DNA from 2 places in the Clostridium sediminicola genome. Region 2 is predicted to be linked to the other one. Evidence: riboswitches for the same ligand, from Rfam matches in the RefSeq annotation. Region 2 holds a riboswitch; the other holds the start of a gene.
The links. Region 2 has a riboswitch for cobalamin ahead of ACQ3F0_RS15595 (aminotransferase class V-fold PLP-dependent enzyme). Riboswitches for the same ligand answer to the same signal wherever they lie in the genome.
Positions count from the first base shown of each region.

Region 1: it holds a riboswitch for cobalamin, as region 2 does, so the genes downstream of both, ACQ3F0_RS09180 (ABC transporter substrate-binding protein) here and ACQ3F0_RS15595 (aminotransferase class V-fold PLP-dependent enzyme) in region 2, are expected to answer to the same signal.

Region 1 covers NZ_BAABMF010000004.1:55,237-63,638, reverse strand. The annotation lists gene ACQ3F0_RS09195 (EAL domain-containing protein) at 1-104, opposite strand, end outside; gene ACQ3F0_RS09190 (ABC transporter ATP-binding protein) at 342-1,157, opposite strand; gene ACQ3F0_RS09185 (FecCD family ABC transporter permease) at 1,169-2,215, opposite strand; gene ACQ3F0_RS09180 (ABC transporter substrate-binding protein) at 2,238-3,212, opposite strand; cobalamin riboswitch at 3,398-3,577, opposite strand; gene ACQ3F0_RS09175 (MATE family efflux transporter) at 3,642-5,021, opposite strand; gene ACQ3F0_RS09170 (MerR family transcriptional regulator) at 5,132-5,920, shown strand; gene ACQ3F0_RS09165 (DMT family transporter) at 6,019-6,921, opposite strand; gene ACQ3F0_RS09160 (AraC family transcriptional regulator) at 7,084-7,794, opposite strand; gene ACQ3F0_RS09155 (GNAT family N-acetyltransferase) at 7,888-8,340, opposite strand; gene ACQ3F0_RS09150 (CsxC family protein) at 8,360-8,402, opposite strand, start outside.
Region 2 covers NZ_BAABMF010000009.1:181,691-190,092, reverse strand. The annotation lists gene mtnK (S-methyl-5-thioribose kinase) at 1-1,205, opposite strand, end outside; gene ACQ3F0_RS15620 (S-methyl-5-thioribose-1-phosphate isomerase) at 1,313-2,344, opposite strand; gene ACQ3F0_RS15615 (class II aldolase/adducin family protein) at 2,379-3,002, opposite strand; gene ACQ3F0_RS15610 (iron-containing alcohol dehydrogenase) at 3,024-4,187, opposite strand; gene ACQ3F0_RS15605 (DeoR/GlpR family DNA-binding transcription regulator) at 4,203-5,051, opposite strand; gene ACQ3F0_RS15600 (aminotransferase class V-fold PLP-dependent enzyme) at 5,224-5,364, opposite strand; partial or broken gene ACQ3F0_RS15595 (aminotransferase class V-fold PLP-dependent enzyme) at 5,345-5,416, opposite strand; cobalamin riboswitch at 5,530-5,717, opposite strand; gene ACQ3F0_RS15590 (metal-dependent transcriptional regulator) at 5,797-6,270, opposite strand; gene ACQ3F0_RS15585 (FeoA family protein) at 6,504-6,749, shown strand; gene feoB (ferrous iron transport protein B) at 6,811-8,402, shown strand, end outside.

The DNA.
Region 1 (8,402 bases), on a different contig from region 2:
TTAATGTCACTGCTATAATTGTTTTCTAATATATAGCCAACAATAAAAGCAATTATAATAATACATAGGGATAATACAATATTTCTCTTTCTATATATATTCATTTCTTCATCTCCATAGCAAACCGGTAACATAATTTTTATTTGTAACTAAAAACATATACTGTATATAATATTAAACACTGAACATATTACATTATAATACTTCATTTTACATTATTCAACATTATAGAGTATCGTTAACAACTAAATATTAGTAAAATACCTGATTTTCAACAAAATTAAAGAACAAAACTCACTATTTTTGCTAAGTTGAGCCCTGTCCCTTTAGTTTTCTATATTTTAGTTTAATCCTATATTTGCTCCAAACGGTATAATTAGAGGTTTATTAGTCATGGGATTTTTGATAATTGTAAAATTTAATTTATATACTTGCTTTACATTTTGTTCAGTAAGTACCTTATCTACTGACCCTTTTTCTACTATCTGACCTTTATTTAGCATAAGTATTTTGCTTGAATATTCTGCTGCCAAGTTCAAATCATGTAAAACCATAACAATTGTTTTGTTTTCTTCTATACTGTATCTTCTCAAAGAATCTAATATTTCTATTTGATGATTAATATCAAGATGAGAAATTGGCTCATCTAAAAGTATTATGTCCGTTTGCTGAGCAATAGCTCTAGCTATGATAGCTCTCTGCATTTCACCACCACTAATTTTATTAATATTTTTATCTTTTAAGTTCCACGTATTGGTTTTTTTCATGGCATCCTCCACTTGCATTAAATCTTCTTCACTTTCCTTTCCAAATCTATTAATATAAGGATTCCTTCCCATAAGAACAATATCAAATACTGTGAATTCAAAATCTATGTATGTGTTTTGAGGAACCAAAGCCATTTGTGTTGCAATTTCCTTATTATCATACTTTCTAATGTCTTTACCATTAATGAAAATGGATTTTTTATTAGGGTTAACAATCCTTGAAATATTTTTCAAAAGAGTAGTTTTTCCAGATCCATTAGGTCCAATTATACAACAAAAATCACCTTTATCTATAGTAACGTTGATATCTCTAAGAATAGTTATATCTCCATATTTAAAATCTAAATTTTCAATTTTAATAATTTCTTCACTCTTTTTTCTTATTTCCAAACTAATCACCCCTATTTTTTATTATTCTTCCATAGTAAATATATAAAGAAAGGAGCTCCAAATAACGAAGTTATAGCTCCAACTGGAATTTCAGTAGGTGGTATAAGATTCCTTGCCAAGGTATCACAAATTATTAAAAAAATTGCTCCTCCTACTGCAGAATAAGGTATTAAAACCTTATGTTCTGGACCTATCATCAATCTAAACGCATGAGGTACCAATAAACCTACAAATCCAATAACTCCGCTTACCGACACAGCAGACGCCACCATTATAGAAGTTATTAGAAGCAACTGCTTTTTGACTGTTTCAACGTTTATACCTAAACTTTGTGCCGAACTTTCTCCTGTTAACATTATATTTAAATCTCTGGCGTAAATATAAACCATTATAATACCAATTATTATAATAGGAGTGATTACTATAACTCTTTCCCAATCAGCAGCCGAAAAACTGCCCATTGTCCAAAAAATAATTTTTTCGACATTATCTCTATGAAAAACCATTAATAATGATATTATTGATCCCAGAAAAAAGTTTACAGCTATACCTGAAAGCAACATATTAACTACCGGAACTTTATTTCCTACTCTTGCTATATTATAAACTACAATTATAGTAACAATTGCACCACTGAATGCTGAAAAAGTTATTATTCCTAGACCAAAAAAAGATATAGTAAATCCAAAAATAATAGCTATGGTTGCGCCAAGTGCTGCTCCAGTAGAAACTCCCAAAACATAAGGGTCAGCCATAGGGTTTTTAAATATTCCTTGATAAGAACATCCTACAGTTGATAACCCTGCTCCTACTAGCCCTGCTAATAATATTCTTGGTAATCTTATCATTAAAATAATCTTCTGGTAAACTTCTTTTATATCATTAGTATTTATTAACTTTTCTATTAAGGGTATTTTATCTAAAATAATTCTAATAGAATCTAAAAATGATACATTTGCAACTCCTAAAGTAGCAGAAATAACTATTACTATGAATAAAAAAATTAACATTATAAAAAATTTTTCTTTAAAATATTTTTTTTTGTTAGCGTAATCCATTATGTCACCTATTTTCATAAAACTAATCAAATAAATCGGGATGAATTAATTTTGCCATAGCTTCTAGACCATCAGCTAATCTTGGGCCTTGAAGTTGTATCAGATCACTATCAATCTCCATTAATTTTCCTTCTTTAACAGCAGTTAAATCTTTATATCCATTTGCTGCTTGAATTCCTGTCTTTGAATCCCATTTATTTGAGCAAATAAGGATGTCAGGATCATTCTCAACTAGTTTTTCCAAGCTATAAGACCATCCATCTACATCGTAAGCAGCATTATTAGCTCCTGCCATTTCTATAATTCCTCCAATAAATGTTCCCTTGCCAGCAGTATAATCTCCACCTTCTCCATACCCAATAACGTAATAAACAGAAGGTTTTTCAACATCATTAACTGTATTAATTACAAATTCTACTTTTTCCTTCATATCTTTAACTACTTTATCAGCTTGAGAATTTTTATTAAGTATATTTGCTACTTTTAATATGGATTCATAAGCTCCATCAAAGCTTTCTTCTCCATACAAAACAACAACTTTTACTCCTAATAATTCTAATTTTTCTAAGATTTCTTTTTTGAAATGAGTAGATGCAATAACCACATCTGGTTTAAGCTCAACAATTTTTTCCACATTAGGATCTTGCATCCCTCCTATTGATTCAATTTTCGATACTTCCTGTGGATAAGTGCAATAATCAGTTCTTCCTATTAATTTCTCTGATGCTCCTAATGCAAATACTATTTCAGTTATATTGGGAGCAATAGAAATAATTTTTTGAGGTTCTTCTTCTATCTTAACCTCTCTTTTCAAAGAATCTATAATAGTTAGTGGATATAAAGTTTTTATTTCTTCTTTCTTTATCTCTTTATTTTCTTCTACTTTCTTTTCCTTAGTATTTTTATTAATGTCACTTATAGTCTTTCCACATGCAACAAAAGAGAACATAAAAATTGTAATTAATACTAATCCTAACCCTCTTTTAATTTTGCTCATATTTTCTCCTCCTTATCTTTGTAAGTCCGCAGCTTTTATTACAAAAATAAAAACCGCTATCAAAGGATAACAGTTCATAATTCTAATATACGATATATGATATTTAATAAATTTCCAATTAAAACAACTATTGAAATGCATAAATATCATACAAAATCATAACATTAGCTTATCCTCGTAAGTTTGTTATTTATACTTTATAGGCAGGTCTCCTGGCTTAGTATCAACACATTCTAACACCTTCCCGATTTCTCAGTGGCAAATTATTAGAACGCTCCTCATTACAGTGGCGGGACCGCATGGGTTTTTAACCCATTTCCCTCTAATCACCTTTTATGGCAATCACCTATAATATTTGCAATATTCTATTGTTAAATACATATTATCAATCTAAAAAAACTATGTCAAGATAAAAGTTAATCACTGCCATTATAATATTTTTTCAATTAAATTATTACTTTTAATTTTTCTAATATCAATGATCCCAAATGGATACCGTTTTGCACATAAACTTCCCACAATCACCGTAACAACTTCAGCAAATATTACTGCCATCCATATACCTTTGTCTCCAAATATCATTGGCATTAATAGTAACCCTATAAGAAGTGCTATTAGACTCCTCGATAATGACAATACTCCTGATAACACTGGTGAATTAACAGCAGTATAATAAGTGGCTAAAGTTATATTTATCCCTGTCAATAAAAATGAAAATGCAAAATACTTTAATATATATGTTGCTAACTCAATAGTCCCTTGTTCTTTGATAAATATACTGGCCAATCCTTCTCCAAACACCAACGAAACTACACAAACTATAATCCCTGAAACTAAATTTGCATAAATTGACATATTCCTTAAACTCTTAACTCTTATGAGTTTATTTGCACCTAGATTATAACTAACAGCAGATTGGATTGCCTCTGCAAAACCATAAAATACTGATGTTGTAACTGTTGATATTTGCATAGCTACTGCAAATGCTGCTACACCATGAACTCCAATATTTTTTATTATTATAATATTATATAAAAGTCCTGCAATAGATACAGCTGCCAAACTCAAGAGCTCAGATGATCCATTAAATAGCATTGCCCATATCTCTTTCTTCTTAAAAATAGGAACTGAAAACTTCCATGATGATTTATATTTAATAATATATAACATAATTATACACGGAATTAATTGTGAAATCCCTGTAGCAAGAGCAGCTCCTTCCATACTCCATCCAAAAATTACAACAAAAACATAGTCCAATATTATATTAATAACTGTACCACATAATATAATCACAACTACTTCAACAGGCTTACCATCTAATTTCAAGAAAAATGAGCATGCGAAAACTAATAAAAATGGTAGAAAAAACAATGAAATAATTTTTGCATAATCAATCATAAACTTTGCCACTTGACCTTCTGCACCTAATAAATCGGCAAATCTTTCACTTAATCCAAATAAAAGAATAGTACCCATAACTGCAACTATTCCTAAAAATACTATAGTAACATTAAAATAATTATTACTTTTATCATTCTCTTCTTTTCCTTTATGAATACCAGCTAATGTAGTTCCACCAATGCCAATCATTGCTGCTATTCCTGACAAAAACATGATAACCGGCATTATAAGCGTAATTCCTGATAAACCATCAGCCCCTACATATCTCCCAATAAATACTGAATCTACAAAACCTGCAGTTTCTTGTGCCAATAATGCCAATATAGATGGAACTGCATAGCTCCAAAAAATCCTTGGAATTTTATCTTTCCCTAAGTCAATATCTCTTCTTTTATTTGATTCCATTTTTTCCTATTTCCTCCCGATTGTCATACTTATAAAACTTGTTAAAACTCTTCTTCTCTTTTATAATAAACCTTGAAGTAGGTTCAAGGTCAATAAGGAGGTTATGAATATTGCGTAAATATTTAACTATTGGTGAATTGGCAAATTTATTGAATATAGCAACATCAAATATCCGTTACTATGAAAAAGAAGGTTTGGTATCACCATGCAAAATTGATGATAATGGCTATAGACTTTACGATTATTCCCAGTTAGATAAATTAGAATCAATTCTCTTATTCAGAAAGCTAAATATTCCTTTAAAACAATTGAAAACTATTATAAATAATTATTCTATTGACGATTACATTGAAATTCTTAATTCATCCCTATCGTCCATAGATTCAAAAATAATTGAGTTACAAAACAAAAAAAAGTATGTATCCAAAAACTTGAATATGCTGAGAGATTTCAAAGGTTTAAAAACAAATTATCAAATTCTATATATTCCTGAAAGAAAACTCTATTGTATTCAAACAGGAAAAATATTTGAATATACAATAAAAGAAATGTATGAAATTATGAAATCTAAAAACATAAATTATTTAGATGTAACTCACGATATCTATTATATTAATTTAGATAATGAAAATTTTACAATTGGTATACCTAAAACACATGAAACAAAAAACTTCGAGGGATATGATACTATAATTCTACCTAAAGGAACTTATCTAAACTATAATACCTTTATTGAAGATTTTGAAGAATTTGATATTGAAGAAACAAAATTTTACGATTATCTAAAAAAGAATAAGCTTGTGCCAATAGGAAAAGTTATTTCAATAGAGAATATCAGATATTCAAACTTTCATCTGGAGAGTATTAATTTAAATTTGCAAGTTCTTATAAAGAGATAATTAGATTTTTATTTGCTTACACAACTTGTCACTTGTCACTGTTTTAGTTCGTCTTTTATTTCAATTGTCAACTATATTTTTCATATTATCTTGAAATGTTAGTTAAAAAATGGTTTACCTATATACTGCAATACCACTCCAAAAACAATAACTACCAAGCCAATTACAGAACTCATCAATATTTTTTCGTCTAAAAATATTGAAATATATATTAGAGAAACAAAAGGAGTCAAATAAAGAACATTGGAAATTATTGCAGTTTCTCCGCCTTCCAGAGCTTTAAACCAAAATATATAAGATACACCATTTACAAAAACTCCATTATAGATGATCCAAATCCAAACATTTGAACTTGGTAAAACTAATCCCGAAAAATTTAAAACCGTAGGAATTAAAAATATTAATGCACTTAGAAAATAAATAAAAACGCTTATTGTCTTATCAAAATTATATTTCTTTCCTAGAACAGAAAATAGTGCGAAAACAATTGCTCCGCTTAACGCAAGTATATCTCCATATAAATTCGTTAAATTGAATTTTGTTATATTTCCATTTGTTGTTATTATAATTATACCGAAAAAACTAATTAAAACTCCTACTACTTTCTTTAGCGTTACTTTCTCCTTAAGTATTATAAATGATAATACTAATACTAACATTGGCCACGTATATGCAAGAATAAAGCCTTCTGAAGCCGTTGTTTTATCAATCGCTCCATATAATAAAATATAATATAAATAATTTCCCAAGAATCCCAAGAAAAACATTATTGAATATTGCCTTATACTATATTTTTTTAGTTCCTTTTTCTTTTTTTGAACTATCATTAATATACCCATTACCAATAATGAGAAAACTGTTGAATAGAATAATGTTTGTAAGTTGTCCAACTCTACAAGAATTTTTTTTGTTGCTACAGGTATTGATGCCCACAATAAAATACACAAAAATAAATTTAAATAAGCATTTCTTCTTTTATTTCTAGTTTTATTTATTTCCATATTAATTTTCTCTCCTCTAGCAGTTTACAGTAAATTTTATTTCCATGTAAAAAATCTTCCAAATAAAAAATAACTACTTTGCTAGTAGTTATTAAATTCTCTTATTTATATTATATTTTATTATAAGAAAAAAGCTTTGTCGATTTCATGATGTATTTTTGCTTATTTTCGGATTCTTTTTCTAAACTTCATTGGCGTCATCTTTTCCAACTCCTTAAACCTTTTAGTTAAAGATGAATTATGTTTATATCCAACCATTTGAGCAATCTGTAATATGGAAAAATCAGTATCTACTAAAAGTTCTTTAGCTTTTTCTATTCTTAAGTTTTGTATATATTCTACTGGAGAAATATTCATGTTCTTTTTAAACCACTCGCTATAGTAAGTAATGTTATAATGCTCAATCTCCGCCAGAGTTTTTAAATCTATCTCTTGTGCAAAATTTTCATTAATATATTTTATAGATTCAGAAATATTTTCTTGTGGAATAAAACTATACAAATATTGGAACAGATTATTAATTGCAGTTGAATTTTGTTTTTTATATGCTTCATTTAATAATAAATATCTTATTGCCTTCCACTTTTCATCAAGAATAATCTTGTTACCACCTTTCATTTTATCCATATCATGTTTATTAACCATATGCTCTGGTATATCTAAAACTAAAAATTCATTACTGTTATCAGCTTTGAAACCATGCAAACACTCAGGGGGCAACAAAAATAAATAATTTTTGTCCAATAAAAGGTTTTTATAGTCTGTTTCTATATGAAGCTTTCCATGTATCGGCATTATCATTTGAGCAAATGGATGATTATGAGTATTCAATTTGTTTGTATAAACCCTTTTTTCGCATTTTATACCATTCAATTTACTCACCTCTTGTTTTTTATTATATCATATTACTTAGGGACGGGTCTCAACTCTTAGTAAAGTTTAGACCCGTCCCCGAAATACATTGAATTATTTTATTGTCTTTCCCATCATAACCATATTATCTAATTCTCTATAAATCTTGTACTTATTTTTGAAATAAAATCTATCTGTATGATTTCCTCTTGAAGTAAATAAAAAAACTGCCTTTATATCAAACTTTTTAACCTGCTTTTCTATATCTGCTAACATTTCACTTCCAATTTTATTTCCTTTTAAATTTTTATCAACAAACATCTCTTTTAAAAAATAACGTTTGCCATCGTACATTTGCTCACAATTGCCAAACACTGCTCCTATAACATTTCCATTTTCAACATACATTAAACCTATAAAATTTGGTGTTCTATATATATCAGATAATCTTATGTAAGATGTTTCTAATGTCCATTTTTCGTTCCATGGCTTGTCATTAAATACTTCTCTGTGTAGTTCCGCACACTTTTGTAAATTTTCGTATTTGATTTCAAAAATCTTTTTCAAAAGTTTCTCCTTTCATATACTAATCACCAGGAATAAAAATCTCTTGGTTTTGTAATAATTTA
Region 2 (8,402 bases):
TGTTCTCCAGCTGTATATTGATTTCTATTGAGTATAAAATCTTTACCTACTAAAATTAATATTTTTTGAACATTAGCTCTTTTTTCTTCATCAATTATACTAGTAATATCTGCAACAGGCGCAATACCAACAATACGTCTTATCATTTCTAGTCCTACAGTTCCAGCTGTATCTTCTAAAATACTTTTAAGATACCAAGTATCAAAGTCATCTGTTTTAGCCATTAAATCCGTAGCTTCTGCTCTAAATTTTTTGATGAATTTACTTTTGAACATCTCTACAATATCGACAATACTTTTTTCAATACTTAACATATAGTTTGCTTTTTCTGCTTCATTCTCGATAGTTGCAAATCCATGTGCCCATGCTAAAAACAAATTAGCTATTACATTCCCAACATCATATCCTATCGGACCAAAAAACGCGAATTCAGGATCGATTACTTTTAAATCATTTTCATTAATAAATATTGATCCAGTATGAAGATCACCATGTAATAGTGCTTGCGCATTATTCATAAAGTTAAATTTTAATTTTGCAGCTTCTACTCTAAGTGATTTATCACTATAAATATTAGTCTGCACAAATTCTTCCATTGAATTCAGAACAATATTTTCGTTAGAAAAATTACCAAATGGGTCTGTAAAAACCAATTGCTCACTTATTTCACATAAATCTGGATTTATATATTCTTTTACCAATCTTTTCTTTTCTTTATGATTTAAAACAACGTCAGTTGTTGGTAATAAAGTATCTACCATAAATGTTGTAATGTTATCTGCAAAATGTGAAAATGTTTTATTCTCCAATAAAGATGTCCGCATAATTGAATATGTAGATAAATCTTCCATAGCATAGCAATTCATAATCTCATCAAACATATATATTTCAGGAACATACCCCTTACAATACTTATTTTGAAGTTGCAACATCTTACATTCCATTATATTTCTATCTATATTTAATTTTCTTCCTGATTTTGCCCTAGTATCTTCACTGCAATGCTTTAAAATCAAAGATTTACCAGAATTCTTGTCAACAATTCTGAACACATAGTTTAAATTCCCATCACCTATTTCTTTACAATCTAGGTTTGTTGTATCTTCAAAGAAATTTAGTTTTTCTTTTGCATACTCAACTACATCATTTTCTTCCATTAGAAAATATTTATTAAAACGTCCTGATCCTTCATGAACATCACTCATATTACTACCTCCATTCTTTTTCTAGTTGACTGTTTACGGTGTACAGTATACAGTAAAAGGTATCATTTACTGTATACTGTCAACTGTGCATTGTTCACTGAATGTCCTTATTCATAGTACTTATTCAAATTATAAGGAGAATAAATTCCCTTATCCGTAACAATTCCTGAAATCAATTTAGGTGGAGTTATATCAAAGGCAGGGTAAAAACCTTTAACTCCCTCCATAGTAGTTTTAACTCCCATGGCTTGTGTAACAAATTCAGAATCTCTTTCCTCAATTTTAATAGAACTAGTATCTGGATGTTTATAGTTCGGAATACCTGTAGTGAAATATGGTATTCCCCAATAATGAGCTGCTAAAGCCATTTGGAATGTTCCTATTTTATTTACAACATGACCATCCATTGTTATCGCATCTGCGGCAGAAGTAAATAAATCTACATTCTTTAGTTTCATTACATAGCCTGGCATATTATCAGTTATTACAGTTACATCAATCCCCATATCTCTAACGACGCTTGCTGTTAACCGAGCTCCTTGAAAATATGGTCTAGTCTCTGCACAAATAACTTTAATATTATTATTGTTTTCAATACAAAGTCTCATTAACATTCCAACAACTGTCTCACCGAAGCATTGAGTCATAATTGTTCCATCTTTAGGAATTTTATCATATAAATATTCAGCTACTTTTTCATATCTTTGATATTTTTTGTTAGCTTCATCAATTGCAACTTCTAAAACAATTTGAACTGCATTTTCACGATTTTCTACTACCTCAAGTGCAGTTTTATGACACCTATCTACAGCCTTAAGCATATTTGCTACAGTAGTCGGTCTAGAATAGCACAATGTATGGGCCGCTTTATTAATAAATTGGATATACTCATCATTCGGTAAATTCTTTGCCTCATGAACAGCTAAAACCATTCCCATGTTTACCGCAATATAAGGTCCACCACTTTGAGTTACCATATCCTTCAATGCCTGAGAAACTTCACCATGAGTTTTACACTCTACAAATTTTGTTTCTAAAGGATAAATTCTTCTATCTAAAATACGAACCTTTCCATTCTCATACCATGCCACATTCTCATATTGTAATATGAATGCTAGTCCTTTATCTGCTCTAAACATTTTTACACCTCTTTTATAAATTTATAATTTTAATCTAAGAGTTTTTCATAGCATCTATTTCTTTTTCTGAAAGCACTTTTACATTTCCAGCACTTTTAGCAAGGTGATATATTTTTGCTGCATCTTCAAGATAAATTGAAGACGTTAATGCTTTATCTATTGATTCTCCAATTGCTAAAGTTCCATGATTACTTAAAAGACAAGCTTTTCGCTCTTCTAAAACACTTAATGCCTCAATACCAATACTCTCTGTTCCTGGCATTCCAAACTTTGCAACTGGAACATCTCCTCCAATAAATGGTACCATTTCAATTAAAATTACCGGGATTTTTTCTTGACAAACTGCAAATGCAGTAGCATAAGGTGAATGTGTGTGCAAAACACATTTGATATCCTTTCGCTCCTTGTAAACTTGAGCATGCATTTTCCATTCTGAAGAAGGTTTATTATATCCCTCAATAATAGTTCCATCTAACTTTAGAACAACCAAATCTTCTGAAGTCATTGTATCATATGGTATACTTGATGGAGTTATAACCATCTTATCTGTTTTACTATCATAAACACTTACGTTTCCACTAGTTCCAGCTACAAGCCCTAAATTATATGATGATTTTGCAGCTTCTAATAATTCATATTTTAATTCCTTTAAATTCATATCTAACTCTCCTATATTTTTTTAAATTGCTAGTTTTAAAATTTCTACTATGTCACCTTTTTTTAGTTGTTTAAAGTTACCAATATGATCTGAATTACCAATGGCTTTGATTTCCATTTCTTCAAACCTATCTACAGGAATCCCTGCTTCAGTTAAAGTAATTTTTAACCCTAATGACTTAAAGAACTCTTCTAAACAAGCTATTCCTTTTTCTACTACTATTTCTTTATTATTTTCATTTTCAACTCCAAATACTCTTGTGGCTAATTGTACAAATCGATCTATATTTACATTCTTAACATATTTCATCCATGCAGGAAAAATTATTGCCATTCCTGCACCATGAGTTATATCATAAAGAGCGCTTATCTCATGCTCAATTCTATGAGAAGCCCAGTCTGTAATTCTTCCTGCATCTAACATGCCATTATGTGAAACTGTCGCTAACCACATAATTTCTGCACAATTATCATAATTTTTCGGTTCTTTCTTCATCTTAGGACCAACCTCTAAAATAGCTTTCATTGCACCTTCCAATAAATAATCACTAAGTACTGAACTTTTTGTAGGCGTGAAGTACCTTTCAAATAAATGTGATAAAATATCAGCTATTCCACAAGACATAAAATATGGTGGTATCGTATAACACATTTCAGGATTCAAAATAGAAAACTCTGGAACAATCAATTCACAATCTATTCCACATTTTAAATTCTTCTCTTCATTGGTAATAATACTACTCTCTGACATTTCTGAACCTGAACCTGGAATTGTAAGGATTGTACCAACTTTTAAGGCCTCTTTAGGTGTTGCTTTACCTGAATAGAAATCCCAAACATCACCATCATACTTTGTTCCTAAAGCAATGGCTTTTGAAGAATCAATAGCACTTCCTCCACCAATAGCTAATACAAAATCAATATTTTCTTTCTTACAAATCTCAATACCTTTATACACAAGCGACAACCTTGGATTAGGAACTACACCGTCTAAAACAACACATTCCACACCATTTTTTTCTAATGATTTAATAATCCTATCAAGAATCCCAAACTCTTTTAGGTAATCTCCACCGTAGTGAATCAATACCTTTCGACTATGTTTTATAACATGTTCACCTACTGTATTTTCAGCATCTTTTCCGAAAATAATTTTAGTAGCACTCTTAAATGTAAAATTTTCCATTACAACTTCACCCTCCTATTCTTCACTCGCAATAACTATTTCCACTTCATTTTTAATTAAAACCTCTTTATATTTTTTCGATATTTCTCTATCTGTTATAATCACGTCTAATTCATTCAATTTACAAATTTTATTGACAGAAGGTGAATCAAATTTTGTATAGTCTACTACCAAATACTTTTTCATTGAATTTGTCAACATATTTTTCCTTACCATTGCTTCTAATTCATGATTATCTGTTACACCCATGTCTGTACTTATTGAAGAACAGCTTATAAATGCTTTATCAGCAGATAATTTTTCTAAGTTCTCAGTTGTCATATATCCAACAAAAGAGCTAGTACTTTTTCGAAGTATTCCACCTAAACAAATTACTTTAACAGTCTTACTTTTATCAAATTCATGTGTAATCATCAAAGAATTCGTAATAACAGTAACTTTTTTCTTGCTTGTATTTAAATTTTTAGCAATATACAGTGCTGTTGTGCTACTATCAAGCATGATACAGTCACCCTCTTCAATCATTTCAATACACTTTTCACCTATCAGTTGTTTCTCTTCTAAATAAATTTTTTCCCTTATTCCAATTGGAACTTCATTATCTGCGGTTTCAGGTAAATATGCACCACGTCGAACTCGTTTTAATTTGTTTTCTTTTTCAAGTTTATCCAAATCTCTTCGAACGGTCTCTTCGGATACATCAAATAATTCACTTAAATTACTAATTAATACACTACCATTTTCTATTAATAATTCTTCTATTTTTTTCAACCTGTCAACTGCTAACATTGCTTCTAATCCCTCTACATTCTTATTTTTATTTGTTAACAACATTTTACCACATATCACAACTTTAATCAACATAAATTAATATCGCGACACATTTATACACATTTCTCCACAATATTTTTAAATATTTATACACATAAACTAATTAATATTCTATAATAAAGACTCAGATGAGATTATGATTCATCTGAGTCTTTATTGTAAAATATGTTGATTTTCCATTTTTTTATTTGGCATTTAATCTTTTTTATAATATTTCAAATGAATTTCTTAATGTCCCATCAGTTTTCAAAGCATTCATCAGTGGCTGAGCACAATGATTCCCAAATCTAATAGCTATATTAAATTTATCTAAAACTATCCCTAGATCATAATTGCTGCCACACAACAAAATTTGAATGATGCTCTGCTTCGCTTACAATAATCCTATCTCCTTCTTTTAAAAAGGATAGAAATCATAAAACCACTTATCAATGATAAGCGGTTTATATATGCACAAAAAGACCAATATAGTATATATAGTCTGATTTTGCCCCCTACCATCCGTAGAGTTAATAGCAACTCAATATAGGCAGGTCTTCTGACTCAAGTTTCAACGCTGTTTATACCTTCCCACCTAATTAAAGGCAGTGGATAAAAAATAAACAGCTCGACTTATACAGCGGCGGGACCGTCTAGGCTTCTAACCTAATTCCCTATTATCCATAATAATTTTATGGCACCTATATCTACAATATTCACTTTAACTAATATTATATGCAAGGTAAATAAAATTGTCAATTTGGCTTCTATATAATATTATTTCTAAACAAAACTCAAATCAATCATGAAATTCTTTTCTATATTCGATATATTTTTCTGAAATTTCTTTGTTGTTACTAAAAAATTCGCATATAATTTTTAAATTCTTCACAGTTTTGTCTGTAATTATATGTTCTATTAATTCAGTCTCAAGTAAAGCATCTTCTTTACAACCTATAAAAGACAAGAATCCCTCTATTATATTATGTCTTTTTAATAAAGATCCTCCAATTTTTTCTCCTTTATACGTTAAAGTTACTATCCCATACTTTTTATAGTTCACAAATCCTAACTCACCTAGTTTCTTTACCATTTTAGAAGCTGAAGAATCCTTAACATTTAGTAATTGAGCAAGTGTATTTATTCTAATATAGGGTTCATTTAAACTATTTCTATAAATCATTTCTAAATAATCTTCAAGTGCAGGAGTTAACATATTTTTATTATACCTTTGTAATTCATAACCTCTAACTGTATAAAATTTATCATCCATTAAACCACCACCATTTTTCCACTAATTATTTTATTACATTTTTAGATTAATAATTCACAACTACTATAAATTGCGAAAACTTCTTTACAAAAATCTCTCCATATAGAATATATATTAATAACATATTAAAAGTATTTATCATATCTTAGTGTAGAGAAAACTTTTTTCTCTAAGGCAATTCTTTTTATTTAAAACTAATATTATAAAATTGTATATGACGAGGTAGTTTTAATATGAACACTAATTATATTCCGCTAAACTTATTACCACTCGGGAAAAAATGTAAAGTAAAAAAACTTATAGCTAAAGGTTTGTTGAGAAGAAGATTGCTGGATTTAGGTTTAATTAGTGAAACAGTAGTAGAATCTTTGCAAAAAAGCCCATCTGGAGACCCTGTTGCTTATCTTATTAGAGGTGCGGTAATTGCTCTACGCTCTGAAGTAGCTTCTACTATACTAGTAGAATATACAAATCAGTAACTTTAATCATTACTATTAATTTATATTAATATAAAAAATTATTATGTATGGAGGAAAATTAATGGGACTTACCACTAAATCCACTGGTAAAAAAATTCTTGAGGAAGAACTTAAAATCGAAAAAACTAATTCATATGATAAAGTAATTGCTCTAGGTGGAAATCCTAACGTTGGCAAAAGTACAATTTTCAATAACTTAACTGGTCTTAATCAACACACCGGTAACTGGCCTGGTAAAACTGTTACAAATGCACATGGAAACTATTCTTTTAATGGCACTAACTTTGTATTAGTTGATATTCCAGGAACCTATTCACTAATGGCAAATTCAGTAGAGGAAGAAGTTGCAAGAGATTTTATCTTATTTGGAAATCCAGATGCAACAGTAATTATTGTTGATGCTACTTGTTTAGAAAGAAATTTAAATCTTGTTCTACAAACCCTTGAGATAACTTCTAAAGTAGTTGTATGTGTTAATTTACTTGATGAAGCAAAAAGAAAAGGTATTTCAATAGATTTACACAAATTATCTACTCAGCTTGGAGTACCTGTTATAGGAACAAGTGCTATTAAAGGAAAAGGTTTGAAAAAGTTAATGGCAGCAGTTTACGATATTACATCAAACAATGTTGATCCTAATAGTATAGAAATTATATATGACAAATTAATAGAAACTGCTATAGAGAAAATTGAAAAAGTAGTCAAATTACACCTTGGTGAAAAGCTCAATTCTAGGTGGGTATCACTAAAACTTTTAGATGGAGATAAAACTATTTTAAGCTCTATTAATAAATATCTAAATTTTAATTTAACAGATCAAATAGATATTATGAACGAAGTTGCCGAGTCAAAAGCGTATTTGAAAGAAAGCGGTATAGATTCAGATTTGTTCCGTGATTCAATTGTTTCTCATTTAGTAAGAGTTTCAGAAAAAATTACCAGTAATGCTGTTTCTATTAAAATCGAAAATTATAATAGTTTTGACAGAAAAGTTGATAAGTATCTTACCTCAAAAAAATTTGGAATTCCAATTATGATTGCTCTTTTAAGTATAGTTTTTTGGATTACTATTACTGGGGCTAATGTGCCTTCTCAACTTCTAGCTAATGGACTGTTTTGGATTGAAGATAGACTTACTGAATTTTTTATATGGTTGGGGACTCCTACATGGGTACATGGATTATTAGTTAAGGGGATTTATAAAACACTTGCTTGGGTAGTATCTGTTATGCTGCCACCTATGGCCATCTTCTTTCCTCTATTCACATTGCTTGAAGACTTAGGGTATTTACCTAGAGTGGCTTTTAACCTTGACAACTACTTTAAGAAAGCATGCGCCTGTGGAAAACAAGCTTTAACAATGTGTATGGGTTTTGGTTGTAATGCTGCTGGTATAATAGGCTGTAGAATAATCAATTCACCTAGAGAACGGCTAATCGCTATTATCACCAATAACTTTGTTCCTTGTAATGGAAGATTTCCAACCCTTATTGCCATTATAGTAATGTTCTTTACTGGTATTATAGACGGACCTTTTCAATCTATAGTGTCCACATTTATTCTCACTGGAGTAATTATTCTTGGAGTTTTAATGACACTAATAATTTCAAAAATACTATCAAAGACTATATTGAAAGGAATTCCTTCAAATTT